DNA from 3 places in the Rhodococcus sacchari genome. Region 1 is predicted to be linked to each of the others. Evidence: riboswitches for the same ligand, from Rfam matches in the RefSeq annotation. Region 1 holds a riboswitch; each other region holds the start of a gene.

Region 1 (9,599 bases):
GCCCTCGACATGCTGCCGGGCGCGCGGACCCGCACCCTCCTGAGCGCGGGACCCGCATCGCTGGTGATCGACCTGCCGGCCCGCGGTCTCGTCCTCGACGGAACACGAGTCGAGTTGAGCCACACGGAATTCGAGATCCTGTCCTATCTGGTCCGACAGCCCCGGGTGGTGGTGACCCGCGCGTCGCTGCGACCACTGGGCACCGGCTACTCCGGGAACGACCCTCTCGACGCCGACCGCGGCAACCGCAGCGTCGACGTCCACGTCTCCCGGATCCGTTCCAAGTTGGGGCGTTTCGGCAACATCATCACCACGGTGCGCGGCTCGGGTTACCGCTACGATCCCGATCCGCGGGTGTTCGTCGTGGAGGCACTGGACCGCCGCACGGCCTGACGACACGACGAAGGCGGGGAAGGAGCCGGAACTCCTTTCCCGCCTTCGTATTGTGGAACGTGTTGCGGCAGAGGGCCGTCAGGACGCACGCACGGCGGGGTGGGCACCCTCGCCGAACCGGCGCAGGACCTCGACGACCGTCGGCGACACCTCGATCAGCCCCCGCGACTCGAGCCAGGGCAGCGTGCCGTCGACGAGATGTTCGACGGTGAACGAGGCGTCCAGCGGGACCAGCGTGACACCGTCGGCGACCCGCACGGCGTGGATGTCGGCGATCAGCCCGGCCAGGCCGTGCGGCGTGCCGACATAGGACAGGGTGCCCGCTCCCCCGCGGCGCACTGCGTCGGGGCGACGGCGGGCGGTACGCGCGTCGGAGGCCAGCACGACCTCGAGATCGACGAGGACGGTCACCGAATCGGGATCGCGGCCCTCCGCCGCGGCCTCGGCCCGGACGCGGTCGCGGAGCTTGCCCGCCTCACGCAGATCCGAGGCGCGGACACGCACGACGTTCGGGGACGCCGAGGTGAGATCCAGCGGCGGATCCCCCGCGCGGCCGAGGGTGAGGTCGGCCCAGTAGTCGGGACCGGCGGGGCCGGCGAGTTCGACGGCCACACGCAGCGGGCGGTCGACCGGAAGGCTTGCGGTGGAAGAGTTCAGGGTGCGGGTGTCGGACATGGGTACCTCTCGGGCATCGTCCGCGGAATCGCTCGACGGGAGCGACCGCGGTGTGTGGGAAGACCGTGCGGGGAAGGACGTCAGTCCGGACAGCTACCCGAGGCGGTACGGCAGAGGTCGACATGGCGACGGCACCACCGTGCCGCTGCGCTCGTCCTCGCTCCGTACATGGCGATTACCCTACTCAGCAGGTGGGGAATTGTCGACCGCTACACGCAGGGCGACGCACCCTCGTCGTTCTGCGCCAGGCCCGGCCGGGTCTCCGGCGAGGGGCTCCACCCGCCGTCGGTCTTCGCGTGCACCCAGGACGGGCCGTTCTCGACGAGCGACCGCAGCGCCGAGAGCAGACGCGCGACGTCGTCGGAGGAGCTGCCCAGTCCCAGCGACGCACGCACGGCGCCACCGGGGCGGCCGACCCGCGCGAGGAGCGGGTGGGCGCAGAAACGGCCGTCGCGCACGCCGATGCCGTGCTCGGCGGACAGGTACGACGCGACCTGGCCGGGCTCGTAGCCCTCGACGGTGAAGGTGACGATGCCGACGCTGTCGGTCGAGTCGTTCCACAGACGCAGCAGTTCGATGCCGTCGATGTCGCGCAGTCCGTCGACGAGCTGCGTGCACAGCGCCTCCTCGTGGCGCGCGGCCGCCTCGGCGTCGAAACCGGCGAGCGCGTCGCACGCGGCGGCGATGGCCGCAACACCGAGCACGTTGGGGCTGCCGGCCTCGTGACGCGCAGGGGCGCAGGCCCATTCGACGCAGTCGAGGCTGACCTCGCGCACGGCGCCACCACCGGCGAGGTAGGGCTCGGCGGTGTCGAGCCAATCGCGGCGACCGACGAGCACACCCGCACCGAACGGCGCGTACAGCTTGTGGCCGGAGAAGGCGAGGTAGTCCACGCCGAGAGCGGTCAGGTCGACGCGGCGGTGCGGCACGAGCTGCGCACCGTCGACGAGGATCCGCGCGCCGTGGGCGTGGGCGAGCTCGGCGAGTTCGCCGATGGGCAGCACCTCACCGGTGACGTTGGAGGCGCCGGTGATCGCGAGCAGGGCAGCGGGGGCACGCTCGAGCTCGACGGACAGACGCCAGATGGTCTCGGTGACGGTATCGGCGGCCTCGACGACGCGAGAGTTCTTCCACGGCAACAGGTTCGCGTGATGCTCGATGTCCAGGACGACGACGTCGCCGGGCACGGCGGTCGCGAGCAGATTCAGCGAGTCGGTGGTGTTGCGGGTGAACACGACGACCTGGTCGTCGGCGGCGTTCACGAAGCGCGACACCGACGTCCGCGACTCCTCGTAGGCGGAGGTGCTGATCCGCGAGGCGTAGCCGGCGCCGCGGTGCACACTGGCGTAGAAGGGCAGCAGCTCGGCGATGCGGTCGGTGACGGCGGCGAGAGCTGGGGCGCTCGCGGCGTAGTCGAAGTTCGCGTAGGTGCAGGAACCGCCCTGGACGAGCGGAACCTGCAGGTCGCAGCCCGAAACGGTGGCGAACGGAGCGACGCAGGTGGCGGTGATGGTGGCAGCAGTCATGACAAATCCCTCGGTGTATCAGGGACCCGCCGGTGAACGCCCACGACAATGGAGACTTGTCGCCGGCGGAGTCCGCGCTTGCCGTGTCCGGTCTTGGAATCACGGCCAGGTCGTCACCCGGAGCACCCCACCGCGGTTGGAGGGTTGCCGACCAGCTAGCCGGGGCTTGACGCTGGTTCTCATGACCTGCCGAAGAGGATGGCAGCCCGACCCGGACGTGTCAACCCCACCCGAATCGCCCGCGCGCCGGAATGTTCACCCGCAGTACATCCGGACGTGAGATAACCACTGGAATCCACCGAGCAGAAGGATCCGCGGACTTGTCAGCCCTCCCTCCCGCCGTCCCCGACCGGTTCCCCGTCCCCGGTGAGTTCCTCCGCGGCTCGCACGCGCCCACTCCGAGAACCCTCGTCGACCTGCTGCGGAGCACCGCCGAGGCCCATCCCGGCGCCCCCGCCGTCGACGACGGCAGCACGGTCCTCGACTACGCCGAACTGGTCGAGAAGGTGGTGGCCGGGGCCTACGCCCTGAACGACGCCGGCGTTGGTGCCGGGGACCGGGTGGGGGTGCGGATGACCTCCGGCCGCGCCGAGCTGTATGTGACGATTCTCTCCGTTCTGGCCGCGGGCGCCGCCTACGTGCCGGTGGACGCCGACGACCCCGAGGAACGCGCCGAACTGGTGTTCTCCGAGGCCCGGGTCGCCGCGATCGTCACCGACGACGGCATCGGACCGGGGACCGCGCCCCGCTCGGGCGCCCCCGAGATGCGCGGGCCGCGGCTCGACGACGACGCGTGGATCATCTTCACCTCGGGGTCGACGGGCACCCCGAAGGGCGTGGCCGTCACCCACCGCAACGCCGCGGCCTTCGTCGACGCCGAGGCACGCCTGTTCTGCCGGGACGCTCCCCTCGGTCCCGGCGACCGGGTGCTCGCCGGACTGTCCGTCGCCTTCGACGCCTCCTGCGAGGAGATGTGGCTCGCGTGGCGGCACGGTGCGTGCCTGGTTCCGGCTCCGCGCGCGCTGGTGCGGTCCGGTGCGGATCTGGGGCCGTGGCTGGTCTCCCGCGACATCAACGTCGTCTCGACCGTGCCGACGCTCGCCGCGATGTGGCCTACGGAGGCGCTCGAACCGGTGCGGTTGCTCATCTTCGGCGGCGAGGCCTGCCCACCCGATCTCGTCGCGCGTCTCGCCGTGCCGGGACGCGAGGTGTGGAACACCTACGGCCCCACCGAGACGACCGTGGTGGCGTGCGCGTCACTCATGGACGGCACCGGTCCGGTGCGCATCGGTCTTCCGCTCGACGGCTGGGATCTGGCGGTCGTGGACGCCGACGGGAACCCGGTCGCGGAGGGGCAGGTCGGCGAACTCGTCATCGGCGGCGTGGGTCTCGCGCGCTATCTCGACCCGGCGAAGGACGCCGAGAAGTACGCCCCAATGCCCACGCTCGGATGGGAACGTGCCTACCGCAGCGGCGATCTCGTGACCCTCGACCGCCGGGGACTGCTGTTCCAGGGACGTGCCGACGACCAGGTCAAGATCGGTGGCCGCCGGATCGAACTCGGCGAGATCGACAACGCCCTGCAGAACCTGCCCGGTGTGGCGGGAGGAGCCTGCGCGGTACGGAGAACGGCGGCGGGGCATTCGATCCTCGTGGGCTACATCGCGTCCGCCGATCCGGACTTCGACGTCGCGTCCGCGCACGACCTGCTGTCGGAGCAGCTCCCGGCCGCGCTCGTCCCCCGGCTCGCACTCGTCGACGAGTTGCCCACCCGCACCTCCGGCAAGGTCGACCGCAACGCCCTGCCGTGGCCGTTGCCCGGCGCCGACGCGGAGTCGGTGGAGGCGCTCGGGCTCGATCCCACCGCCGAGTGGATCGCCGGCCTGTGGACCGACCTGCTCGGATGCCGCATCGAAGGGGCCGACGACGACTTCTTCGAGCTCGGCGGCGGCTCCCTCGCGGCAGCACAGCTGGTGACGGCGCTGCGCACCCGGTTCCCGGAGATGACGGTCGCCGAGCTGTACGACCATCCCCGGCTGGGATCCCTCGCCACCTACCTCGACGAACTCGCCCCCACGGAGGCGGTGGAGCCGCGGCGGGTCGCCCCCGTCCCCCTGCACGCGCAGCTCGCGCAGATCGCGGCGACGATCCCGCTCACCACACTCACCGGCCTGCAGTGGGTCACCTGGCTGGCGATCCTGAACAACCTCGTCGCCCTGCTGGTCGACGTGCCGTGGACCGTGACGCTCTCGTGGTGGTGGGTCGCCCTCGGCGTCCTGCTGTTCCTCACCCCCGTCGGCCGGATGGGCATCGCCGCGGCGGGAGCGCGGTTGCTGCTGCGCGGTGTGGAGCCGGGCAGTTACCCCCGCGGGGGTTCGGTGCATCTCCGGTTGTGGACGGCGCTGCGGCTGTCCGAGGCCTCCGGTGCCACCAACATCTCGAGCGCGCCCTGGATGCGCCAGTACGCGCGGGCGCTCGGAGCGAAGGTCGGGCGCGGTGTGGACCTCCACAGCCTGCCGCCCGTCACCGGGCTGCTCGAACTCGGTGACGGCTGCGCGATCGAACCCGAGGTGGACCTGTCCGGGCACTGGGTGGACGGCGACGTCGTCCACATCGGCAGCATCCGCATCGACGCCGGCGCCACGGTGGGGGCCCGTTCGTTCCTCGCACCCGGCACCCGGATCGGGAAGAACGCGCAGGTCGAAGCGGGATCGGCGGTGTTCGGCCGGGTGAAATCGGGGCGTCGCTGGGCGGGCTCCCCGGCCCGGAAGGTCGGTCGGACGGAACAGCCCTGGCCCGATGTTCCGCCGCCGCGCGGCACCCGCTGGGTCCCGGCCTACGCGCTGTCGTCGATCCTCATCGGCGGGCTGCCGGTCGTGTCGATCGCGGCCGGGGTCGCACTGCTGGTGTGGTGGGTACACGACACCCCGACCGTCTCCGACGCCGTGGTGCGGTCGCTGGCGATGCTGCCCGTCGCGGCGCTGCTGACGATGTTCGTCTTCGCGCTCGTCACCCTCCTGGCGGTGCGTCTGCTCGCCGTCGGCATGACGGAGGGTTGGCATCCCGTGCGCAGCCGTGTCGGCTGGCAGGTGTGGTGCACCGAGAGGCTGATGGACTCGTCGCGCACCTTCCTGTTCCCCCTCTACGCCTCGATGCTCACCCCGATCTGGTTGCGGCTGCTCGGGGCGGACATCGGCCGGGACGTCGAGGCGTCGACCGTGCTGATGGTCCCCAAGTTCACGAAGGTCGCCGACGGCGCGTTCCTCGCCGACGACACGATGGTCGCCTCCTACGAACTCGGCGGCGGCTGGCTCTACATCTCGCACGCGAAGGTCGGCAAGCGTGCCTTCCTCGGCAACTCCGGGATGGCCGCGCCCGGGCGTCGGGTACCGAAACACGGGCTGGTGGCGGTGCTCTCCGCCGCGCCGGAGAAGGCGAAGTCCGGATCGTCGTGGCTGGGCAGTCCCCCGGTGCGGCTGCGCCGGACGGGCAACGAGGCGGACGCGCGCCGCACCTTCGCCCCGCCGCTGCGGCTGCGGGTCGCGCGCGGTGCCGTCGAGACGTTCCGGCTCGTGCCCATGATCGTCACCTTCGGCATCGGCCTCGGGGTGCTCTTCGCCCTCAACACCCTCGCCGACCACGTCGGATACGCCCTCGCGGCGCTGCTCTCAGGGCTGGTGCTCATGGTGGCCGGGGCCGTGGCGTGCGCGGTGACCGTCGCCGCGAAATGGCTCGTGGTCGGGCGGATCGCCCGGGTGGAACATCCGCTGTGGAGTTCGTTCGTGTGGCGCAACGAGGTGTCCGACACCTTCGTCGAGACCGTGGCCGCCCCGTGGTTCGCCCGCGCCGCGACCGGCACCGCAGTGATGAACCTGTGGTTGCGGGCCCTGGGCTCACGGATCGGCCGTGGTGTGTGGTGCGAGAGCTACTGGCTGCCCGAGGCCGACCTGGTAGCCCTCGGCGACGGAGCGACCGTCGAACGCGGCTGCGTTGTACAGACCCACCTGTTCCATGATCGGATCATGTCCATGGACACCGTGACCCTCGGCACCGGCGCGACGCTCGGCCCGCAGTGCGTCGCGCTGCCGGCCTCGGGCATCGGCGACGGTGCCACCGTCGGCCCGGCCTCGCTGGTGATGCGCGGCGACGTCGTCCCGGCGTCCACTCGCTGGCAGGGCAACCCCATCGCGCCGTGGACGACGCCGAGCGAATGGTCGCCGCGATGAAACCGATCAAGCCCGTCGCCCCCGTCGCCGCCGACCGCCCGCTCGACCCCTATCTGCCGGAGAGCGGCAACCGCGGCTACCGCGTGTCGCGGTACGAACTGGATCTGACCTACAAGGTCGTCTCCAACCGGCTGGACGGGCGGGCGAAGGTCATCGCCACCACCACGGACGTACGCGGGAAGTACTCCCTCGATCTGGCGCCGTCGATGCGGGTCGCCAAGGTCGCGGTCAACGGACGCCGGCCCGCGAAGTTCGTCCACCGCAACGGCAAACTCACCGTGACGCCCACCGAGAAGCTCCCCGCCGGCGCCGTCCTGGTGTTCACCGTCCAGTACTCGGGCACCCCGACGCCGTTGCGCACGATCTGGGGGGACGTCGGCTGGGAGGAACTCGACGAGGGGTCGCTGGTCGCGAGCCAGCCCAACGGGGCGCCGACCTGGTTCCCCTGCGACGACCATCCCGGCTCGAAGGCCACCTACCGCATCTCGGTGACCACCGACGCACCGTTCGTCGCGGTCGCCAACGGCACCCTCGTGCACAAGACCACGAAGTCGAGCCGCACCACCTGGGTGTACGAGCAACCCGAACCGATGGCGACTTATCTCGCGACCGTGCAGACGGGTAACTATCGGATACGCACTCTCGCAACGGATCCCGTTCCCCAGTACGGGATCCATCCGCCGCGGCTGCAGGAGGCGTTCGACCGGGACTTCGCGCGGCAGACCGAGATGCTCGAGGTCTTCACGCGCCTGTTCGGGCCGTATCCCTTCGCCCACTACACCGCACTCGTCACCGACGACGAACTCGAGATCCCCGTCGAGGCGCAGGGACTGTCGATCTTCGGCGCGAACTTCTGCGATGGCACCGGACGAGAGGAACGGCTCGTTGCCCACGAACTCGCACACCAGTGGTTCGGTAACAGCCTCACCCTGTACCAGTGGTGCGACATCTGGCTCCACGAGGGATTCGCCTGCTACGCCGAATGGCTGTGGTCGGAGCACTCCGGCGGCCGGTCCGCGCACGCCCACGCCGCCGACGCGCATCGCGGACTCGCCCGCAAACCACAGGACATCGTCCTCGAGGATCCGGGTCCGAAGGACATGTTCGACGACCGGATCTACAAGCGCGGCGCGCTCACACTGCACGCACTGCGCCTGCAACTCGGCGACGACGCCTTCTTCGCGCTGCTGCGCACGTGGACCGCGGAGCACCGGCACGGCAACGTGACGACGACGCAGTTCAAGGACCTTGCGGCGCGCTTCACCGACTCTTCGCTGCGCCCCCTGTGGGAGGCGTGGCTGAGCGCGAAGAAGCTTCCTCCGCTGCCCTCCCCCTGATCCGCCACCCTGCTCACCGCGGCTTCGGCCCGGTCCCGAAGGGAGCGGTCGAGCGCGCTCGTCAGCCGGCCGACCCGGCTCCTCGAGGACGGTGCGAGCGGGTACCGGGAGAGGACATCGACCACCACGGGACTCGCGCGGCGCCGGACCTGCTCGATCACGTCGTCGCCCACTGTCTCATCACCACCGGCCCGGAGCTCGGCGATGCGTGCGGCGCTCGCGGCGGCGCGCAGGATGTGCCCGACCTGGGTGGCCTTCGCGAGACGCAGCTCGTCCATGGTGAGCTCGAAATCACCGTGGGCACCCGAGGCCGGCCAGGTCCGCTCCATATCGGAAAAGCCTAGGGCCGTCGGAACTCCCGCGGCGAAAAGGTCCCGGAAAACACGGAGACCCCCGACTGATGTCGGGGGTCTCCGGTAACGGGTGTTCGGCGGTGTCCTACTCTCCCACACCCTGTCGAGTGCAGTACCATCGGCGCAGACAGGCTTAGCTTCCGGGTTCGGAATGGGACCGGGCGTTTCCCTGTCGCTATGGCCGCCGTAACTCTATGAAACTTCACGCACCAGAATCGACCACCCGAACACCGCCGGGCCCGACATCTGATGTGTGTGCTGTTTCAGATACCGCACAGTGGACGCGTAACACCTTCATGGTAAGTCCTCGGCCTATTAGTACCGGTCACCTCCACACATTACTGCGCTTCCAGTTCCGGCCTATCAACCCGGTGGTCTGCCGGGGGCCTTACCCCCTCGAGGGGGTGAGAAACCTCATCTTGGAACAGGCTTCCCGCTTAGATGCTTTCAGCGGTTATCCCTTCCGAACGTAGCCAACCAGCCATGCCCCTGGCGGGACAACTGGCACACCAGAGGTTCGTCCGTCCCGGTCCTCTCGTACTAGGGACAGCCTTCCTCAAGTTTCTAACGCGCGCGGCGGATAGAGACCGAACTGTCTCACGACGTTCTAAACCCAGCTCGCGTGCCGCTTTAATGGGCGAACAGCCCAACCCTTGGGACCTACTCCAGCCCCAGGATGCGACGAGCCGACATCGAGGTGCCAAACCATCCCGTCGATATGGACTCTTGGGGAAGATCAGCCTGTTATCCCCGGGGTACCTTTTATCCGTTGAGCGACACCGCTTCCACATGCCGGTGCCGGATCACTAGTCCCGACTTTCGTCCCTGCTCGACCTGTCAGTCTCACAGTCAAGCTCCCTTGTGCACTTGCACTCGACACCTGATTGCCAACCAGGCTGAGGGAACCTTTGGGCGCCTCCGTTACATTTTGGGAGGCAACCGCCCCAGTTAAACTACCCACCAGGCACTGTCCCTGAACCAGATCATGGTCCGAGGTTAGATGTCCAATACGATCAGAGTGGTATTTCAACAACGACTCCACGACAACTGGCGTCACCGCTTCACAGTCTCCCACCTATCCTACACAAA
Region 2 (9,599 bases), 1.7 Mb from region 1:
GGTGTCGGCGGCATCGAGGCCACCGCGGCCGCGCTGGGCCAGGCCGTCATGATCCGCGTCCCCCGCGTCGTCGGCGTCGAGCTCACCGGACGGCTCGCACCGGGGGTGTTCGCCTCCGATCTGGCACTGACCCTCGCCGAGAAGCTGCGCGCCCTGAACGTCGTCGGCGCCGTCGTCGAGTTCTACGGCCCCGGCCTGTCGGCGCTGTCGGTGCCCGACCGCGCGACCGTCGCCAACATGGCCCCCGAGTACGGGGCGACCATGGCCTGGTTCCCCGCCGACCGCCGGACCATCGCCTACCTGGCCGCCACGGGCCGCTCCCCCGAGCGCGTCCACCTGGCCGAGCAGTACCTGAAGGCGCAGGGCCTGTTCCACACCGAGGACAGCCCCGCCCCCCGGTTCGAGACCACGCTGTCGCTCGATCTGGGCAGAATCGCGACCACCCTCGCGGGCCCGTCCCGGCCGCACGACGCGCTGACGTTGTCCGAGGTGCCCACCTCCGCGGGCGAGAACGCCTCCGGCACCGGTGATTCCGCGTCGCCGAAGGACGGTGACATCGCGATCGCCGCCATCACCAGCTGCACCAACACCTCGAATCCGCGTTCCCTCGTGGCGGCGGGTCTGCTGGCACGCAACGCGGTCGCGGCCGGACTGCGGCCCCCGGCGTGGACGAAGACCTCGTTCACCCCCGGTTCGCGGGCCGCGGCGGACCTGCTGGCCTCCGCGGGACTGCAGGAACACCTGGACCGGCTCGGTTTCCAGGTCGCGGGTTTCGGATGCGGAACGTGCATGGGCAATTCCGGGCCGCTCGGCCCGGTGCCGGCCGCCTCCGACCGGACCGAGGGCACGGCCCTGGCGGCGGTGCTGTCCGGCAACCGCAACTTCACCGGCCGCATCCACCCGGCGGTGGCGCACGCCTACCTCGCCTCACCCGCGATGGTCGTGGCGTACGCGCTGGCCGGGAACGTCCGTGTGGACCTGACGAACGACCCCGTCGGGCACCGTGAGGACGGCACGGCCGTCACCCTTGCCGATCTGTGGCCGTCCGACGAGGAGATCGACGCGCTGCTCGCCGAGCACGAGTCCGCCGCCCTCGGCCGCGGTGCGCAACGGGAGCTGACCACCGCCCGCTGGCAGGAACTCGAGTACCCGCGCGGGGAGCACTACCAGTGGGACGGGGAGTCCGGCAGCATCCGGCGTCCCCCGTTCACCGATCCCGAGCTGACCTCGCCCACCCTCACCGGCGACCTGACCGCCCGACCCCTGCTGGTCCTCGGGGACGCGGTGACCACCGACCACATCTCGCCGGTGGCGCGGGTGCTCCCCGACTCCGCCGCGGGCCGGTGGCTGCGCGAGCGCGGTGTCGACGAGCGGTCGCTGGGCACCTTCAGCTCCCGTCGTCTCAACCACGACGTGATGATCCGGGGCGGCTTCGCCAACACCCGGCTCGTCAACCTGCTGGTGCCCGAGAAGCAGGGCGGCTGGACCCGCACCGCCCCCGGCACGGAACCGGTGCCCGTGCACGAGGCCGCCGAATACCACCGCAGCCAGGGCACCCCGGTCGTGGTGGTCGCCGGCGAACTCTACGGCGCCGGATCGGCACGCGACTGGGCCGCGAAGGTGACCCGCCTGCTCGGCATCCGTGCGGTCCTCGCCCGGAGCTTCGAACGCATCCACCGCACCAATCTGGTTGCAATGGGCGTACTTCCGATCCAGTGGGAGGGTCCCGCTCCCGAAAGCTTCGACGGCAGCGAGGAGATCGATCTGCTCGGCCTGTCGGAGCTCGGCTCCACCACCGAGATCACCGTCCGTGTCCGCCGCAACGGCGAGATCCTGTGGAAGGACACGGCGACCTGCCGCATCGACACTCCCCTGGAATGGGAGTGGCTGCGCGCGGGGGGACTGTTCGGCCACCTGCTCACCCAGCAGGCGAACCGGCAACGTGCGACGACGGAGCGGAACCCGCTCGGCTAGCACCGTCTCACCGGAAGGATCGAGGGGCGTTCTCCACCGGGAACGCCCCTCGGTGCGTCTCGGCGTCCGGTCTCAGGAACGCCCGGCGTAGGAGGCGACGCGGCGCGCCCGGGCGAGCAGGGGACGCAACTCGGGTGCGCCGCGGCCGTCACCGGTGTCCGCCCACCGCAACGTGAAACGTTCCCGCAGCAGCGCGGACCGCAGCGCCGCGGTGACGCCGGGGAGCCGCCCCCGGCCCCGGATCCCGAGGGTACCGACGGCCAGCACCACGACCGGCAGGAAGACCCAGACGAGCAGCGGCACCACGCTCACGAGCGCGTCGACCGAACTCTCCCCGTCGAGGACGGCCCAGACGATCCCACCCGCGACCACGAGGTAGAGGGTGCCTCCCACCGCGACGGCCAGCACCGCGCCGACGTACCGGTGGAGCAACCAGCACCGCACCGTCCAGGGCACGAGCACGACGGCCATGAGCACCACGATCGCCGACACGATCGCGGCACCGACGATGTCGTCGAGGGTGAGGACCGGTTCGCCACCCGTGCCGTCGCCGAGCGCCACGGCGGGCAACAGTGCGACAGCGGTGGTGACGGCGGTCAGGAGCACCAGTTCCAGGGTGCACATCAGGAAGGGGCGCGTGGCCGCCCGCGGGTCGCGGGGCCGCAACCGCGCCGCCGTCACGAGCAGTTCGCGCCGGCGCAACAGGGAATTCTCGCGGAGCAGCATGCGACGGACCCCGCCGCCGCGCCGGGTGGCGAGGAAAAGGTCCTGGCTGAGGACCACGATGACGAACACCGCAGGGAACAGCAGCAGCGCGGCCAGATCCACCGAGTGCGGCATCCCGTCGAGCAGGGCGGCGACGAAGGTCATCGTCGCGCCCACCCCGAAGACGGGCCCGCACAGTTCGAGATGTTCGGTGCGCAACGCCTCGGTGATGCGCGGTGAGCCGTCCTCGGCGACGACCGGGCCGATGGACCAGGCGATGATGTTGAGTGCGATCACCAGGGCCGCGAGCACACCGAGCACGGAGGCGGCCTCCCCCATCGACAGCGTCGTGAGCACGCCGCTGCGCTCGGGTGTGGTGTGGTCGCCGACGAGTTCGTCGGTGCGGTGGACGACGGCGTGGAGCAGCTGGGGTGCGAGCGCCACCGGCACGTAGGCGAGTGCCGATCCGAACACGAGCGTCCAGACGCGGCGCCAGAACCGCCGGCGGGCGTGCGCCACGCTGCGACCGGAAGCTGTGGTGGTCACGACCGGCCCTCCTCCTCGACACCGACTGCTGCTACGAACTGTGACACGAACGGTAGCGTGGCACGTCGCGGATCCGGTACAGACACGACACGGGACGTCCGATGCGGACGTCCCGTGTCGTGTGGGAGAAGCCGAAGGTCAGGCGCGAGCCTTCTGCAGGTTCTCGTCGAGTGCTGCGAGGAACTCCTCGGTGGTCAGCCAGCCCTGCTCCGGGCCGACGAGCAGTGCGAGGTCCTTGGTCATCTGGCCGCTCTCGACGGTCTTGATGACGACGTCCTCGAGCTGCTGCGCGAACTCGATCACCTCGGGGGTGTTGTCGAGCTTGCCGCGGTGCTCGAGGCCGCGGGTCCAGGCGAAGATCGACGCGATCGGGTTGGTCGACGTCGGCTTGCCCTGCTGGTGCTGACGGTAGTGCCGGGTCACGGTGCCGTGAGCGGCCTCGGCCTCGACGGTCCGGCCGTCCGGGGTCATCAGCACGGAGGTCATCAGGCCCAGCGAGCCGTAGCCCTGCGCGACGGTGTCGGACTGGACGTCGCCGTCGTAGTTCTTGCAGGCCCAGACGTAGCCACCCTCCCACTTGAGGGACGAGGCGACCATGTCGTCGATGAGGCGGTGCTCGTAGGTCAGGCCGGCGGCCTCGAACTCGGCCTTGAACTCTTCCTCGTAGATCCGCTGGAACTCGTCCTTGAACATGCCGTCGTAGGCCTTGAGGATCGTGTTCTTGGTGGAGAGGTAGACCGGGTAGTTGCGCTGCAGACCGTAGGAGAAGGAGGCACGCGCGAAGTCCTGGATGGACTTCTTGTAGTTGTACATGCCCATCACGACGCCGCCGTCCTCGGGGATCTGGCAGACCTCGTGCTGAATCGGCTCGCTGCCGTCCTCCGGCGTGAAGGTGATGGTGACGGTGCCGGGCCGGTCGACCTTGAAGTCGGTGGCGCGGTACTGGTCGCCGAAGGCGTGACGGCCGACGACGACGGGCTTGGTCCAGCCGGGGACCAGGCGCGGAACGTTCGAGATAATGATGGGCGCGCGGAAGATGGTGCCGCCGAGGATGTTTCGGATGGTGCCGTTGGGCGACCGCCACATCTTCTTCAGGCCGAACTCCTCGACACGTGCCTCGTCGGGAGTGATGGTGGCGCACTTGACGCCGACGCCGTGCTTCTTGATGGCGTTCGCAGCGTCGATGGTGACCTGGTCGTCGGTCGCATCGCGATGCTCGATGCCGAGGTCGTAGTACTCGAGATCCACATCCAGGTACGGGTGGATCAGCTTGTCTTTGATGAACTGCCAGATGATGCGGGTCATCTCGTCGCCGTCGAGTTCGACGACCTTACCCTCAACCTTGATCTTGGACATATGCGCTTCGTGTCCTCCTAGGACGTTTCTGTGGTCCCCAATCGACCGCACTTTGTGGGTGCGATCGCCGTCGGCTCGGTACGAGCGAGCATGGCCGTCTCCACGTCCTGGACGGCGGCCAAACATGACAAGCGTACTGCTATTCGCGGCAGGCGCAAAGCGCGCCGTCCCGTCGCATCTCCTTACCGACCAGTAACTTTCTTGCTGGTCACACAGCCTTTCGAGGGCGCCCGAGACCTCTTGCTGCACGATCGCTAAACTGCCGGGATAGTCATGAGTGCCAGCGCCAAGCCCCGGCTCGCTGGCCGGCAACCCTCCGAACAGGGTGGGGTGCTCCGGGTGAGGACACGGCCGACGGAAACATCGTCGGCAAGCCTGTAGTTGGGAGGAACGATGACGACGAGCTGTCGCGCAGGGTCCTGTCGCGCAGGGTTCTGTCACCCCGCGTACCACCGCCCCAGCCCTCCCAACCCCGCCGGAAGGATCCGATGAACGCCCCTCACCACCGAGCCGGCATCACGTCGAACACCGAGGCGGTGACGTCTTGACGGCGCGCACCGAACGGCGACGCGTGGAGCTGCCCCCGGCGGACGGACGCCTCGAACGGATCGACATCGGGGATCTCCCCCTCGAGAACGGCGGCACCCTCCCGAACGTCACCATCGCGGTCCAGCGATGGGGTGAGCTCTCCCCCGCCCGTGACAACGTCGTGCTCGTCGAGCACGCCCTCACCGGCGACTCCCATGTCACCGGTCCCGCCGGACCGGACCATCCGTCACCGGGCTGGTGGTCGGGCATGGTCGGCCCCGGCGCGCCCCTCGACACCGACCGCTGGTGCGTCGTCTCCACCAACGTCCTCGGCGGCTGCCGCGGCACCACCGGCCCGGGCAGCATCGCACCCGACGGCCGCGCCTGGGGCTCACGCTTCCCGCTCATCACCGTGCGCGACCAGGTGCAGGCCGAGGTCGCCCTGCTCGACGCCCTGGGCATCGAAATCCTCGCCGCCGTGACCGGTGGCTCGATGGGCGGCATGCGCACCCTCGAGTGGATCGTCGGGCAGCCCGAACGCGTCCGGGCCTCGCTGGTCCTCGCGACCGGCGCCCGCGCGACGGCCGACCAGATCGGCACGCAGACCACACAGATGATGGCGATCAAGGCCGACCCCGACTGGCAGGGTGGCGACTACTACGGCACCGGCCGGATCCCCGAGGCGGGACTGGCCATCGCCCGCCGCATCGCGCACCTCACCTACCGCACCGAGTTCGAACTCGACGCCCGCTTCGGGAACCAGGCCCAGGACGGGGAGGACCCGTGGGCCGGCGGCCGCTACGCGGTGCAGAGCTATCTCGAGCACCAGGCCCGCAAGCTCGTCGCACGGTTCGATCCCGGCACCTATGTGGTGCTCTCGGACGTGATGAACCGGCACGACATCGGGCGCGGACGCGGCGGTGTCGAAGCGGCCCTGAAGGCCACCCCGGTGCCGACGATCGTCGCCGGTGTGGATTCCGACCGGCTCTACCCGCTGCGGCTGCAGCAGGAGATCGCCGACCTGCTCCCGAACTCCGGGGATCTGCGGGTGCTCGTCTCCCGCGACGGGCACGACGGCTTCCTCACCGAGGCCGACGAGGTCGCCAAGCTCCTCGGCGAACTGACACAGCTCGCCGAGGACTCGCCGAACCGGTGACCCGCCCCGGCGGCTAGCCGGTTCCGAGCGGATCGATCGAGGCGGCGAGCGCCACCACCATCCCGCCGACGACGAGCAGTGCCGCGACGTCGAAGGTCTTGCTGCGTACCGCCAGGAGCCCGACGCTGTCCTCGTCGAGCACCCAGCGCAGCACGCCCGCCAGGATGGTGGCGCCGCCGAAGACGAAGGCGCCGCGTCGCCAGCGGTCCACGATCACCAGGAGCACCGCTGCCGCGATCACCACGGTGACCACGAGCAGCGGCAGGTTCAGCCGCGTGAATCGCAGGCTCCGAGCCATCCTGTCCCCCGGTTGCGTGTCGGTGGCCTAGCGTCCGGCGGCGAGCTGCTCGGCCCGCTCCACGACGTTGGCCAGCAGGAAGGCACGGGTCAGCGGGCCGACACCACCCGGATTCGGGGAGATGAAACCGGCGACCTCGCGCACGTCGTCGGCGACGTCGCCGCGCAGGCCCTCCTCGGTGCGCGAAACACCCACGTCCAGCACCGCCGCACCCGGCTTGACCATGTCGGCGGTGACGAGGCCGGGCACACCGGCGGCCGCCACGACGATGTCCGCCCGGCGCACCTCGGCGGCGAGGTCGCGGGTGCCGGTGTGACAGAGGGTGACGGTGGCGTTCTCGGTGCGGCGCGTGAGCAGCAGGCCGATCGGGCGGCCCACGGTGACACCGCGGCCGATCACCACGACGTGCGCACCGGCGATCTCCACGTCGTAACGACGCAGCAGGTGGATGATGCCGCGCGGGGTGCACGGCAGCGGCGCCTCCTTGCCGAGGACGAGGCGGCCCAGGTTGACCGGGTGCAGACCGTCGGCGTCCTTGCCCGGATCCATGCGCTCGAGGGCGGCGTTCTCGTCGAGATGCTTCGGCAGCGGGAGCTGGACGATGTAGCCGGTGCAGGCGGGATCGGCGTTGAGTTCGTCGATGGCCTCGAAGAGCTGTTCCTGCGTGATGTCGGCCGGCAGGTCCTTGCGGATCGAGGTGATGCCGACCTTCGCGCAGTCGTTGTGCTTCCCGCGCACGTAGGCCGCGGATCCCGGGTCGTCACCCACGAGAATCGTGCCGAGGCCGGGCGTGACGCCCTTCTCCTTCAGCGCTGCCACTCGGACCTTCAGGTCCTCGAAGAGTTCGTCGCGGGTTGCTTTGCCGTCCAGGATCGTCGCAGTCACGACCCTCATTCTTTCAGGTACCGCGCGGTCCGCGACGCGCGGTATCCGAATCCGGAACGATGGGGTCATGGCTGCGGCTCCCCGCGAACTGTGGACGATCGGTCACTGGACGTGCCCGGAGGGCCTGGTCCTCGACACCCTCTCGTCCGCGGACATCGGACTGGTCGTCGACGTGCGCAAGCTGCCCGGCTCGCGCCGCAGCCCGCAGTTCGACGCCGACGAGATGCCCGCCTGGCTCGACCGGGCCGGTATCGGCTACCTGCACGCGCCCGGGCTCGGGGGCCGGCGGCCGAAGCAGAAGGATGTCGCCCCCGCCCTCAACGCGGGCTGGCGGAACGCGAGTTTCAGGAACTACGCCGACTACACCCTCACCCCGGAGTTCGAGGAGGCCCTGGCACGGCTCACCGACCTGGCCACGGAGCAGCACGTGGCGATCCTGTGCGGGGAGCCGATGCCGTGGCGCTGCCACCGTCTCCTGATCGCGAACACCCTGACGGCGCGGGGCTGGCGGGTCGTGCACCTGATGAACGGCGCCGCGCCGCGCGAACACCGGCTGGGGCAGTGGGGCGCCGCCCCGCACGTGGACGAGGACGGGGTGGTGACCTATCCCGCCGCGCCGTGACCTGTGGTTCCTGAGCTCCGGCGGGTGTCGGGAGTGCGTACCCGGGTCAGCACCGATCGTGTGCGCAGGGTGAACCCGAGACTCTCGTAGAGACGGATCGCCGTCGTGTTCGTCGCGGCGGCGTGCAGGAAGGGGACCTCGCCGCGGTCGCGGATCACCGCGCCGACGGCCTTCACGAGCCGCGTACCGTAGCCGCGCCCGCGGAACGCGGGGTCGGTGCACACGGCGCTGATCTCCGTCCAGCCCGGCGGGTGCAGCCGCTCCCCCGCCATCGCGACGAGACGCCCGCCGACGCGGATGCCGAGATGGGTGCCCATCTCGATCGTCCGCGGCAGGTACGGGCCGGGCCGGGTGCGGGCGACGAGGTCGAGGATCTCCGGGACGTCGCCGGCACCGAGGACCTCGAGGTCCGGGTCGGATTCGACGGCCAGCCCGGTGCCGTCCAGCTGGACGAGACCGATCGAGCCGAGCACCTCCCAGCCCGCGGGCGGGACGAGACCCGGTCCGCGCACCACCGTCTCGGTGCCCGGGCCGACGAGCGCAGCGAGGGCGGCCCAGTCCGCGTCGTCCATCTCGGGTCGTCCATCTCGGCCGGATGCCCGATGTGCCCCGCCACCTGCGGGTGGTATCCGCCGATCCGGCCGCACCACCGCGCGAAGGGCACGGGGGCACCGAGCAGCGACAGGCGGATCGGATCGTCGAGGGGATGGACGTCCGCGTCGATCCGGACGTCGATCGTCGGTGAGGGATCCGTGGCGGTGCCGTAGGGCATCGTCTGGGAGATACCTTTCGCTGCTGTCGGAATGCTCCTGTTCCGCCGGCTCGGTGATCGAGACCGGCGAAGATTGCGGCAACCGGAGTGTTCTTCGAGAACAACGTCGGTTTCGACGAGCGCTGTTCAGGCCCCGAACGAGGTGTGCGACGCCGGACACGTGCACGGCTCTGGCAAGCTGGAGCGAGTGTTCAGAGTGATGTTCCACGAGCCCTGCATTCCGCCCAATACCGGCAACGCCATACGGATGGTCGCCGCGACGGGAGCGGAACTGCACCTGGTGGAACCGCTCGGATTCGACCTGTCCGAACCGAAGCTGCGCCGCGCGGGCCTGGACTACCACGATCTCGCGTCGGTGACCGTGCACCGTGATCTCGAGGCCGCGTGGGCGGCGCTGCAGCCGGAGCGGGTATTCGCGTTCACCGCCCACGGCACCACGAGCTACGCCACCGTCGAGTACCAGCCCGGAGACGTGCTGTTGTTCGGTCCGGAACCGACCGGGTTGTCGCCCGAGGTGCTCGCCGACCCTCACGTCACCATGCAGGTCCGTATCCCGATGCTGCCCGGCCGGCGGTCGCTGAACCTGTCCAATGCCGCCGCCGTCGCCTGCTACGAGGCGTGGCGGCAGCACGGATTCCCCGGCGCGATCTAGGCGCCGCTCTCCACCGGCCGGCCGGTGCGGGCCCAGAGGTCGGTGCCACCGGCGACCGACACGGCGTCGACGCCACGCGCGGCGAGGTACTGCGCGGCCTGCAGG
Region 3 (9,599 bases), 1.3 Mb from region 1:
GTCGCTCGAAGATCGGCCGTCCCCTCACCAACGATACGTTCGACGGTGTCGAGACAGAGAAAACGGCGCAGGACAGAGGGCGCGCTTCGTTAGGAAACCCGAACTTCGTCGTATTCGAGGCGGATGGTCTCCTCGGGGCAGGCTACATCAGCGTGGAGGCTGCAGTCTGCGCGTCGTACCTGTCTACGGAGGGGACCTGCGCGTCCACCGATGTAGTCGCCGATGCGGTGTCCAGTACCAAGAACATCGTTGCAAAAACGACTCGGTTACTTGGTGTCACGGTATTCAGTAGCCCTACGGGGGAGGTGTTCACGACATCGGCAACCTGTAAAGAGGGACAAGCTCCTTCGGTAACCCCTCCCTCGGGAACTATGATTCTTAAGGGCACCTCCAGTTTGCTGGATCCCGACCAGACTATTGTGGTACCGCAAGCGTCACTCACTGGCGGAGTTGCGACAGCCACGGCTGAAACCCGGAATGGCACAGCGACGCTCACTCACACTGTCGTTGTCAATGCAAATCAGGCTTCGTCCACGCTGAGGTTGTACATAGACGGCGTCGGCTGGTACCTCGATATGATCGTTGTGCATGCCGCATGCGGTATGGGAGTGCCGCTTCCTTCTCTGGAGGGTTTCGGGGCCACTTCCGCAATGGCGCCGATGATGTTGCGGGCCCAAGAGCTTCCCGTGTGCACTCCTGAGATCGAGGCACTGCGTCCGGAGGACGAGTTCTTGGTCGAGGAGAACGATGAGGCCGGGACAACCACGGATGTTGTTCCCACCGAGCCCGTCGACCCCGAACTCGTCGACTCCGAAGATGTTTCGGACGAGCTGGAAGTGGTCGAGGACATCACAGAGGAGACGGTCGAGCCGACCTCCTGCGAGCCCACGACCACTACGGCACCGCTCGCGGCCAAGCGCACGCTGCTCTCCCCGCTCGACCTCCTGATCACCGACGGTGTGATCGGCGAAGCCGCACCGCAGCCGCCGCTCGAGCTCGAGGAAGAGGCCGGCGACACCGAGATCGTCGCCGACGACGAGGACGCCGCGAGCGACAAGTCCGCGACCGTCACCACCACGACCGGAACCACCGCTCCGGAGGAGACGGAGGCGAAGGACGGCGACAAGGCCGACGGCGACTCCGAAGAAACCTCGGAGAGCGCAGAACCGACGACCACGACGCCCGGCACCACGACCTCGGGAACCACGACGTCGACGACGAAGGCTCCGAGCGGCCCCACCACGCCGAGCCGCGTGAAGACCGAGGTGCCGTTCACCATGGTCGCCACCGACGGCAGCACACTCGGCACCGCCGAGATCGTGGACATCGTCCGGGGAACCGACTGCGTCTCGGTGAAGCTGGACGTCACGACGGCCGACGAGCCCGGCACGACCAGCCTCGGCGGTCTGCGCACCAAGGACTTCCGTGAGGTCCTGTCGGATGGCTCCACCGTCCCAGTCGAGACGACCAGTGTCGCCTGCACCGACGGAACCCCGCTGCCGACGACGTTCTCGGCGGGCAAGGAGTACTCGGGCTGGGTAACGTTCGCTCTCACGAACGGCAGCAACTCGGTGATGCTCCGGCCGGAAGGCACTGCGGGCTGGATCTTCACGCTGCCGCCGGTGCCCGTGCCGACAGTGACGGTGCCGACGGTCACCGCACCGAGCACGACCACCGGTGAGAGCACACCGACCGTCGAGACCGAGACCACCACGTCGGCCCCGGAAACCACCGAGGGTGCCGAGACCACCACATCCGACGACGACACCCTCGACGGATAACGAGCCGACCAGGAGACACAAGCCGTGCGCGTAGCGAGATCTGCGTGGAAGGGAATGCGCCTGTTGGCGATGCTCGGCACCCTCGGGATGGTCGCCTCCTGTGGGTACGGTTCCCACCTGAATCCCCCTGCCTCGCAGGGGGGTATCCAGGCGAACTTCAGCTCGGACCAGACGGCGTCGGGTCCGTGGGGCGAGTTCGCCACCCAGGGCCAGGCGGGGCAGTTCGACTTCTCGGTCGACCCGCTGGCTCTGGTGCCTGGTGAGCCCGTCTACGCGCCCGTCGCGCTCCGCGCGGTCTCCGGTGTCACCACGCCGGTCTCGGTGAACCTGCGGCCGGCGCTGACCACCCAGGGTTCCATCGCGGATCTGCTGCGCTACTCGGTCTCGGAAGTTCCCGCGGCGTCGTGCAACGAGTCGGGTTTCGGTACCGCGACCATCGTGAACGACCAGCCCATCTCGCAGCGCGGCGGCGACTTCACACTGCAGCCGGACACGATCCGCACGCTGTGTTTCCGGGTGGAGCTCCCGGACGGCACGAAGCCGCACGAGGCGGCATCACGAACCGACACCGTGGCGCTCTGGGAGTTCCGCGCGGAGGGTGACGACCCGCCGGCCCCGCCGAATCCGGGGGGCGAGAACTGCCATCGGGCTTCCTGGTCGTCGAGCTTGGGTAGCTGGCGGTACTTCCACTGCTGGTTCTTCCAGTGGAAGATCGGCGACTGGTCGGTGGGCACCCGCTGAGTCAGGACGTCATCAGGCGGAACAGCCCGATGAGGCCCACGACGACGATCACCGCGCGGAGCATGACCGGCGACAGTCGCCGTCCGTAGTGGGAGCCGAGGAATCCGCCGACCAGCGATCCGGCTGCGATGAGCACGACGACGGTCCAGTCGATGCGGTCGAACGCCACGAAGATGTACATCAGGGCCGCCACGATGTTGACGAGCAGCGACAGCAGGTTCTTCGCGGCGTTCTGCTTCTGGATGTGATCGGTCAGCAGCACCCCGAACACACCCATGAGGAGGATGCCCTGAGCGGCGGTGAAGTAGCCGCCGTAGACACCGACGGCGAAGGTGCCCAGGAGCAGTAACCCCATGCGCACCGGCCCGAGCGGCCTGTCGGCGTCGTGCCCCACCCGGCGCAGTACCCAGGCCTGGATCTTCGGCTGCAGCACGACGAGCGTCAGCGCGAGGATCAGCAGCACCGGCACGACGGACTCGAACACCGTCTCCGGCAGGTGCAGCAGCAGCCACGATCCGAGCAGCGCGCCGGACACCGACGCGGGGATCTGCCACCGCAGCCGGTGCCATTGCCCCCGGAGCTCCCGCCGGTAACCCCATGTGCCCGACACGCCGCCCGCGACGAGACCGATCGCGTTGGACATCGTCGCGGTCACCGGCGGCACCCCGAACGCGATGAGCGTGGGGAAAGTGATGAGGGTGCCGGAGCCGACGAGCGAGTTGATGGCACCGGCGCCGAGACCGGCGAGGGCGACGAGGAACAGTTCGAGCGGGGTCACCGAGGGGAGTCTACGGTCCGTCGAGACCGGCGTTGTTGCCGATGTACGGCCGTCTCGGCGTGAACTTCGCCGGTCTCGATTCGGTCGAGCCTGTGGATGACACCGAAGTTGTCCACACTCGCCGAAACGGGGGTTCCGGAAGGCCGATCCGCGGGTCACGCTCCTGCCCATGAACCTCGACGAACCGTTCCGGGGCACCGACGCCCGCGCCGCCGGACTGGTGACACGACACGGCCTCACCCACCACTTCCGGAAGCTGCACCGGAACGTCTACATCGCACCGGGCGTCGAGCCGGCCGCCCTGCTCCGGGCGAAGGCGGCGTGGCTGTGGGCCGGGTCGACCGGTGTACTCGCCGGTGTCTCCGCAGCCGCCGTGCACGGCACCCGATGGCTCGACCCCACTCTTCCGGCGGAGATCGTCAGGCCGGGCAAGCTGCGGTCGTGTCCGGGCATCGTCGTCCGCAACATCCCCGGCATCGAGACCTGCGCCGTCGACGGCATGACGGTGACGACACCCGCGCGGACGGGCTTCGACCTGGCCCGGAGCCACGACGTCGACAGGTCCGTCGAGATGGTCGACGCGCTGTGCAACGCCACCGGCCTGAAGATCCCCGAGATCGAGGCCGTCGCCGCACGGCACAAGGGAGCTCGGCATCTCCTCCGCATGCGCACCGTTCTGGAACTCGCGGACGGTGGGGCTGCATCACCTCCGGAAACCCACACGCGTCTCCTCCTGGTTCGAGCGGGCTTGCCCAGGCCCGAGACCCAGATCGAGATCTTCGACGACGCCGGGTTCGTGGCCCGCGCCGACATGGGCTGGAAGGAATGGAGGAGGCTGGTCGAGTACGACGGTGTGCAGCACTGGACCGACCCCGCGCAGCGCACCCTCGACATCGACCGCTACGCGCGGCTGCCCGAGCTGGGGTGGACCGTCATCCGCGTCGGCGCCGACCTGCTGTACCGGCGACCGCACGTTCTCGTCGAGCGTGTGCGGCGTGCCCTGCGCGCGGCGGGTGCCTCCGTGTGAGGTCGAGACCGGCGAAGATACCGGGAACCGGTCGGAAAACCGCAACCGACGACGGTCTCGTCCATCCCTTTCGCCCCGATTCGCGCCAGCATGAGAGAAAGGGTGGGATCGCCCCGCCGCACTGCGTAGCTTGATCCGCGACCATCCAGAGCGGCCGAGAGACCTGGCTCGACGACGCCGCAGCAACCCCCCGTGCGCGGGTGCGGGTGCTACCGCCGGGACCGATGGAGGCAGGACATGACTCGCAGCACCGAGCGCGCTTCGTGGCGCCGCCGGCACATCGACCTGCGACGCGGCGCGTCCTGCCGGTGTCGCTGACGCGCCACCTCCGAACGACCCCTGCTGCTCTCGTGTGCCCGCCCCGCTCGCGGGGGACGGGCCGGGCGCACGCGTCCCCTCGCATTCCCGAAAGGTTCCCACGATGTCTGCTGTCCGCAGGACGTCGCGATGAGCGCGCCGACCGACATCCGCGTCGACGACGCGACGATCGACCCTCGTGACGACGACAACCTCGTCGTCGCCCGCACCTGGCATCCCTGGCGCTGGGTGATCAGCATCGCGGTACTCGTCGTCGCCGCCCAGTTCGTCCACGGCCTGATCACCAATCCCGGCTGGGACTGGGCGACCTTCGCGCAGTACTTCACCGCCTCCTCGGTGCTGTCCGCACTGTGGATGACGATCAAGCTCACCCTGTGGGGCACGGTACTGGGCTTCGCGCTCGGTGTGCTGCTGGCGATCGGGCGTTTGTCGAACAACCCGGTGCTGCAGGTCATCTCGTGGACCTACATCTGGGCGTTCCGATCCATCCCGCTCATCGTCCAGCTGCTGTTCTGGTTCAACATCGCGTACCTGTACCAGACGCTCAGCATCGGAATCCCGTTCGGGCCGGCCTTCTTCGAGTTCGGTGTCTCCGGCGTGATCTCCGGGTTCACCGCCGCCGTGATCGGTCTGGCCCTGCACCAGGCGGCCTACTCCGCCGAGATCATCCGCGCCGGCATCATCTCCGTCGACCACGGCCAGATCGAAGCGGCCAACGCCCTCGGCATCCCGCGACGCCGCCAGTTCGTGAAGATCGTGCTGCCGCAGGCGATGCGCGCGATCCTCCCGAACGCCGCCAACGAGGTGATCAGCCTGTTCAAGGGCACCTCCATCGTCTCCACGATGGCGATCGCCGAACTGTTCTATCAGGTCCAGGTCATCTTCGGTCGCACCGGTCGGGTGGTGCCCATGCTCATGGTCGCGACCGTCTGGTACATCGTCCTGACCACGCTGCTCTCGATCGGGCAGTACTACGTCGAGCGGTACTACGCCCGCGGTGCGGCCCGCGAACTGCCTCCCACCCCCTGGCAGCGGGTCGTCGCCCGGTACCGCGAGATCCGCGACGGCGGCATCGGCGCACCCCGGGGAGCGACCCGATGACCGCCACCCGGGACGACGTCGACCACGTCGTCGACGTGCGCGGTGTCCACAAGTCCTTCGGTGCCAACGAGGTCCTCAAAGGCATCGACCTGCAGTTGCGCAGGGGCACCGTGACGGTGATCCTCGGCCCGTCCGGATCCGGGAAGTCCACCCTGCTGCGCACCCTCAACCACCTCGAGAAGGTGGACCGGGGCACCGTGCGCATCGACGGTGAACTGATCGGTTACAAGCGGCGCGGCGACAAACTCCACGAGTTGCGGGCCCGCGACATCCTCCGGCAGCGCTCCCGGATCGGGTTCGTGTTCCAGAACTTCAACCTCTTCCCGCACCTGACGGTGCTGGAGAACGTCGTCGAGGCACCCGTCTCGGCGCAGGGACGCGACCGCGCCGAGGTCGAGACGGAGGCCCGCGCGCTGCTCGAGCGGGTGGGCGTCGGCGACAAGCTCCACGACTACCCGAAGCAACTGTCCGGCGGGCAGCAACAGCGCGTGGCCATCGCCCGTGCGCTGGCACTGCGACCGGCGGTGATCCTCTTCGACGAACCCACCTCGGCGCTCGACCCGGAACTCGTCGGTGAGGTGCTCGACGTCATCCGTGACCTGTCCCTCGACGGCGCGACCCTCGTGATCGTCACCCACGAGATCGGTTTCGCCCGCGAGGTCGCCGACACCGTCGTGTTCATGGACGGCGGCGTCATCGTCGAACAGGGCCCACCCCGGGACGTCCTCGACCACCCGAAACACGAACGCACCGCGGCATTCCTGTCCCGCGTTCTCTGACATCCCTTTCCCCCTACGCATTCGAGAAGGTACCGATGTTCGCTTCCACCCGCCGGGCACGCGTGTTCGCCTCGGCCCTGGCCGCTTTCGCTCTCCTGGGCACCACGGCCTGCAGCTCCGGACCCACCGCCGAGGCCGACGCGGCCACCGACGCCGGCTACAACCTCACCGCGGACCAGAACCGCATCACCACCGAACCGGTCGAGGAAATCGCCGCCAAGGTACCCCAGGACATCCGCGACCGCGGCACCCTCGTCGTCACCGGGTCGGCCGGTACCGTCCCACCGCTGCGCTTCTACGCCGACGACGACGCGACGATCATCGGTTCGGAAACCGACTTCGCCCATCTCATCGGCAACGTCCTCGACCTCGACGTCGAACTCACCGCCGCGGACTGGGCGCAGAACTTCGTGCGCATCGACTCCGGTGAGGCCGACCTGTTCATCTCCAACGTCACCGTCACCGAGGAACGCAAGGAGAAGTACGACTTCGCCACCTACCGCCTCGACAGTCTCGCCGTGGAGGTGAAGAAGGACAGTGGCATCACCTTCGAAGGCCCGGAGGACATCGCCGGACTGAAGGTCGGTGTCGGCTCCGGCACCAACCAGGAGGCGCTGCTCGTCGAGTGGAACGAGCAGAACATCGCCGCCGGCCTCGCACCCGCCGAGATCCTCTACTACCAGAACGCCGTCGACTACTACCTCGCCCTCGGCTCCGGCCGCATCGACGCGTACGTCGGGCCGAACCCGACCTCGGCCTTCCACGCCCTGCAATCCGGCGAGACCGAGGTCGCCGGCACCTTCTCCGGCGCCGGACTCGACCTGCAGGGGGAGATCGCGGTGCTGACGAAGAAGGACAACGGCCTGATCGAGGCGATCAACGAGGCCATCAACCACATCATCGAGAACGGCACCTACGCACAGGTTCTCGAACGGTGGGGCATCACCAGCGAAGCCATCGAGGTCTCGCGGATCAACCCGCCCGGCCTGCCCAAGACCTCCTAGTCGGAAAAACTCGGGGATACATCATGTCTCGCGTCAACGGACCGGTCGACGTCGTGATCGTCGGCGGCGGTGTCATGGGATCGGCGGCCGCCTGGCGACTGGCGGCACGCGGCCGCCGGGTGACCCTGCTCGAACAGTTCGAGCGCGGCCACCACCGGGGAGCCTCGCACGGCAGCTCCCGCATCTACCGGCAGGCCTACGACGGGCAGTTCCACACGGCCCTCGCGGCCCGCGCGCTGCCGCTGTGGCGGCAGCTCGAGGAGACCACCGGCACCCGGTTGCTCGACCTCACCGGCGCGGTCGACCACGGCCTGCCCGACGCCGTGCACGCCAAGGCGAGGTCGCTGACCGAACTCGGCATCGACCACACCCTCCTCACCCCCGACCAAGCGGAACAGCGCTGGCCGGGAATCCGATTCGACACCACCGTGCTGTTCCACCCCGACGCGGGACGGCTGCACGCCGACCGGGCCGTCGCCGCACTCCAGCAGGCGGCGGCCGATGCCGGAGCCGAGGTCCGACACACCAGCGGCGTGCGGCTGATCCGCGAGACCACCGGCGGGGTCGAGGTCGTCCTCGACGACACCGTGATCTACGCACGGCACGTCGTCGTCGCGGCCGGGGCATGGACCCGCACCCTGCTCGACGCCGCGGACCTCACCGCCCGTCCCGTGCTGCCGCCGCTGCGCACCACGCAGGAGCAACCCGCGCACTTCGTGCCGGTCTCGGACGCCGACTGGCCCAGCTTCGTCCACCACCGCGGCGCGCAGCTCACGGGGGAGGGGATCTACGGGCTCGGTTCCATCGACGGCATCAAGATCGGGGAGCACGGCACCGGGCCGCAGGTCGATCCCGACACCCGCAGTTTCGTCGCCGACCCCGGCGGTGTGGAGCGGCTCGTCGAGTACGCGCGGACGTGGCTTCCGGGAGTGGATGCCGACAGTGCCAGAGTGGACACCTGCCTCTACACGACGACCCCGGACTCGAACTTCGTCGTCGACCGCACCGGAACCGTGACCGTCGCGGCCGGATTCTCCGGGCACGGCTTCAAATTCGGCCCCGCCATCGGTGAACTCGTCGCCGACCTCGCGGACGGCATCGCCACCGCTCCCGAACCGTTCCGGTTCGGCAGCCGCCAGCAGGTGGGGGTCTCGTGAGCGGTACCCGCCGGCTCGAGGTGCGCGCGGTGCGGCAGGACGACCCGCTCGCCGCGCCGCTGCTCGAGGAACTCGCCGTCGAGTACAGCACCCGCTACGAGCGGCCCTTCGAGGAACAGTACGAAAGTCTCACCACCTACCCGGAGGACCGGTTCGCGCCGCCCGACGGTGCGCTCCTCGTCCTCGTCGAGGACGGCACCCCCGTCGCGGGTGGCGCCTTCCAGCGTTACGACGCGGACACCGCCGAGCTGAAACGGATCTGGACGTCGCGGCACCACCGTCGCCGTGGTCTCGGCCGCATCGTCCTCGAAGAACTCGAAGCCGAAGCGGCGCAGCGGGGTTACACCCGCATCTACCTCACCACCGGATGGCGGCAGCCCGAAGCGGTCGCCCTGTACCTCGCGGCCGGCTACACCGCACTGTTCGACCCCCGGAAGCCGGCCGAGGAGATCGGCCCGCATCCCTTCGAGAAGCACCTCGTCCGAAAGGCGGCCTCCGCGTGAAGTTCCTGCTGCTGAGCCTGATCATCCACCAACCCGATCCCGTCACCGGCGAGCTGGTCTCCCCGGCCGAACGGCTGCGCGAGGTCGTCGATACCGCGGTGTTCGCCGAACAGCTCGGCTTCGAAGGCTTCGCGGTGGGGGAGCGACACGAGAAGCCGTTCCTGGCGTCGGCGCCACCGGTGGTGCTGAGCAACATCGCAGCCCGCACCAGCACCCTCGAACTGTGGACGGGCGTCACGACGTTGAGCCTGCTCGACCCGGTGCGGGCGTTCGAGGACTACTCGACCCTCGACAACCTGTCCGGCGGCCGCCTGCAGTTGATGATCGGCAAGGGCAACGGCACCGCCCAGGCCGAGCTGTTCCACGTCACCACCGAGGATCAGTGGGACCGCAACCGCGAAGGCTACGGA

Evidence for each region. A riboswitch is a leader RNA that binds a small molecule or an ion and turns the genes downstream of it on or off. The one in region 1 is predicted to bind S-adenosylmethionine.
Region 2: it holds a riboswitch for S-adenosylmethionine, as region 1 does, so the genes downstream of both, metX (homoserine O-acetyltransferase MetX) here and OED52_RS01920 (aminotransferase class V-fold PLP-dependent enzyme) in region 1, are expected to answer to the same signal.
Region 3: it holds a riboswitch for S-adenosylmethionine, as region 1 does, so the genes downstream of both, OED52_RS16910 (amino acid ABC transporter permease) here and OED52_RS01920 (aminotransferase class V-fold PLP-dependent enzyme) in region 1, are expected to answer to the same signal.

The regions. Positions count from the first base shown of each region.
Region 1 covers NZ_CP107551.1:414,638-424,236, reverse strand. Annotated here, with positions in the region: gene OED52_RS01930 (winged helix-turn-helix domain-containing protein) at 1-393, shown strand, start outside; gene OED52_RS01925 (hypothetical protein) at 472-1,068, opposite strand; gene OED52_RS01920 (aminotransferase class V-fold PLP-dependent enzyme) at 1,278-2,594, opposite strand; SAM riboswitch class IV at 2,664-2,781, opposite strand; gene OED52_RS01915 (Pls/PosA family non-ribosomal peptide synthetase) at 2,846-6,820, shown strand; gene OED52_RS01910 (M1 family metallopeptidase) at 6,817-8,157, shown strand; rRNA gene rrf (5S ribosomal RNA) at 8,583-8,699, opposite strand; rRNA gene OED52_RS01895 (23S ribosomal RNA) at 8,806-9,599, opposite strand, start outside.
Region 2 covers NZ_CP107551.1:3,203,111-3,212,709, forward strand. Annotated here, with positions in the region: gene acnA (aconitate hydratase) at 1-1,974, shown strand, start outside; gene OED52_RS14785 (hypothetical protein) at 2,047-3,225, opposite strand; gene OED52_RS14790 (NADP-dependent isocitrate dehydrogenase) at 3,364-4,581, opposite strand; SAM riboswitch class IV at 4,851-4,963, shown strand; gene metX (homoserine O-acetyltransferase MetX) at 5,126-6,265, shown strand; gene OED52_RS14800 (DUF3017 domain-containing protein) at 6,279-6,563, opposite strand; gene OED52_RS14805 (bifunctional methylenetetrahydrofolate dehydrogenase/methenyltetrahydrofolate cyclohydrolase) at 6,591-7,448, opposite strand; gene OED52_RS14810 (DUF488 domain-containing protein) at 7,516-8,070, shown strand; partial or broken gene OED52_RS14815 (GNAT family N-acetyltransferase) at 8,052-8,842, opposite strand; gene OED52_RS14820 (tRNA (cytidine(34)-2'-O)-methyltransferase) at 9,030-9,494, shown strand; gene OED52_RS14825 (rhodanese-like domain-containing protein) at 9,491-9,599, opposite strand, start outside.
Region 3 covers NZ_CP107551.1:3,686,438-3,696,036, reverse strand. Annotated here, with positions in the region: gene OED52_RS16930 (hypothetical protein) at 1-1,781, shown strand, start outside; gene OED52_RS16925 (hypothetical protein) at 1,836-2,522, shown strand; gene OED52_RS16920 (sulfite exporter TauE/SafE family protein) at 2,524-3,300, opposite strand; gene OED52_RS16915 (hypothetical protein) at 3,470-4,327, shown strand; SAM riboswitch class I at 4,466-4,558, shown strand; gene OED52_RS16910 (amino acid ABC transporter permease) at 4,775-5,746, shown strand; gene OED52_RS16905 (amino acid ABC transporter ATP-binding protein) at 5,743-6,525, shown strand; gene OED52_RS16900 (ABC transporter substrate-binding protein) at 6,561-7,529, shown strand; gene OED52_RS16895 (FAD-dependent oxidoreductase) at 7,553-8,686, shown strand; gene OED52_RS16890 (GNAT family N-acetyltransferase) at 8,683-9,189, shown strand; gene OED52_RS16885 (LLM class flavin-dependent oxidoreductase) at 9,186-9,599, shown strand, end outside.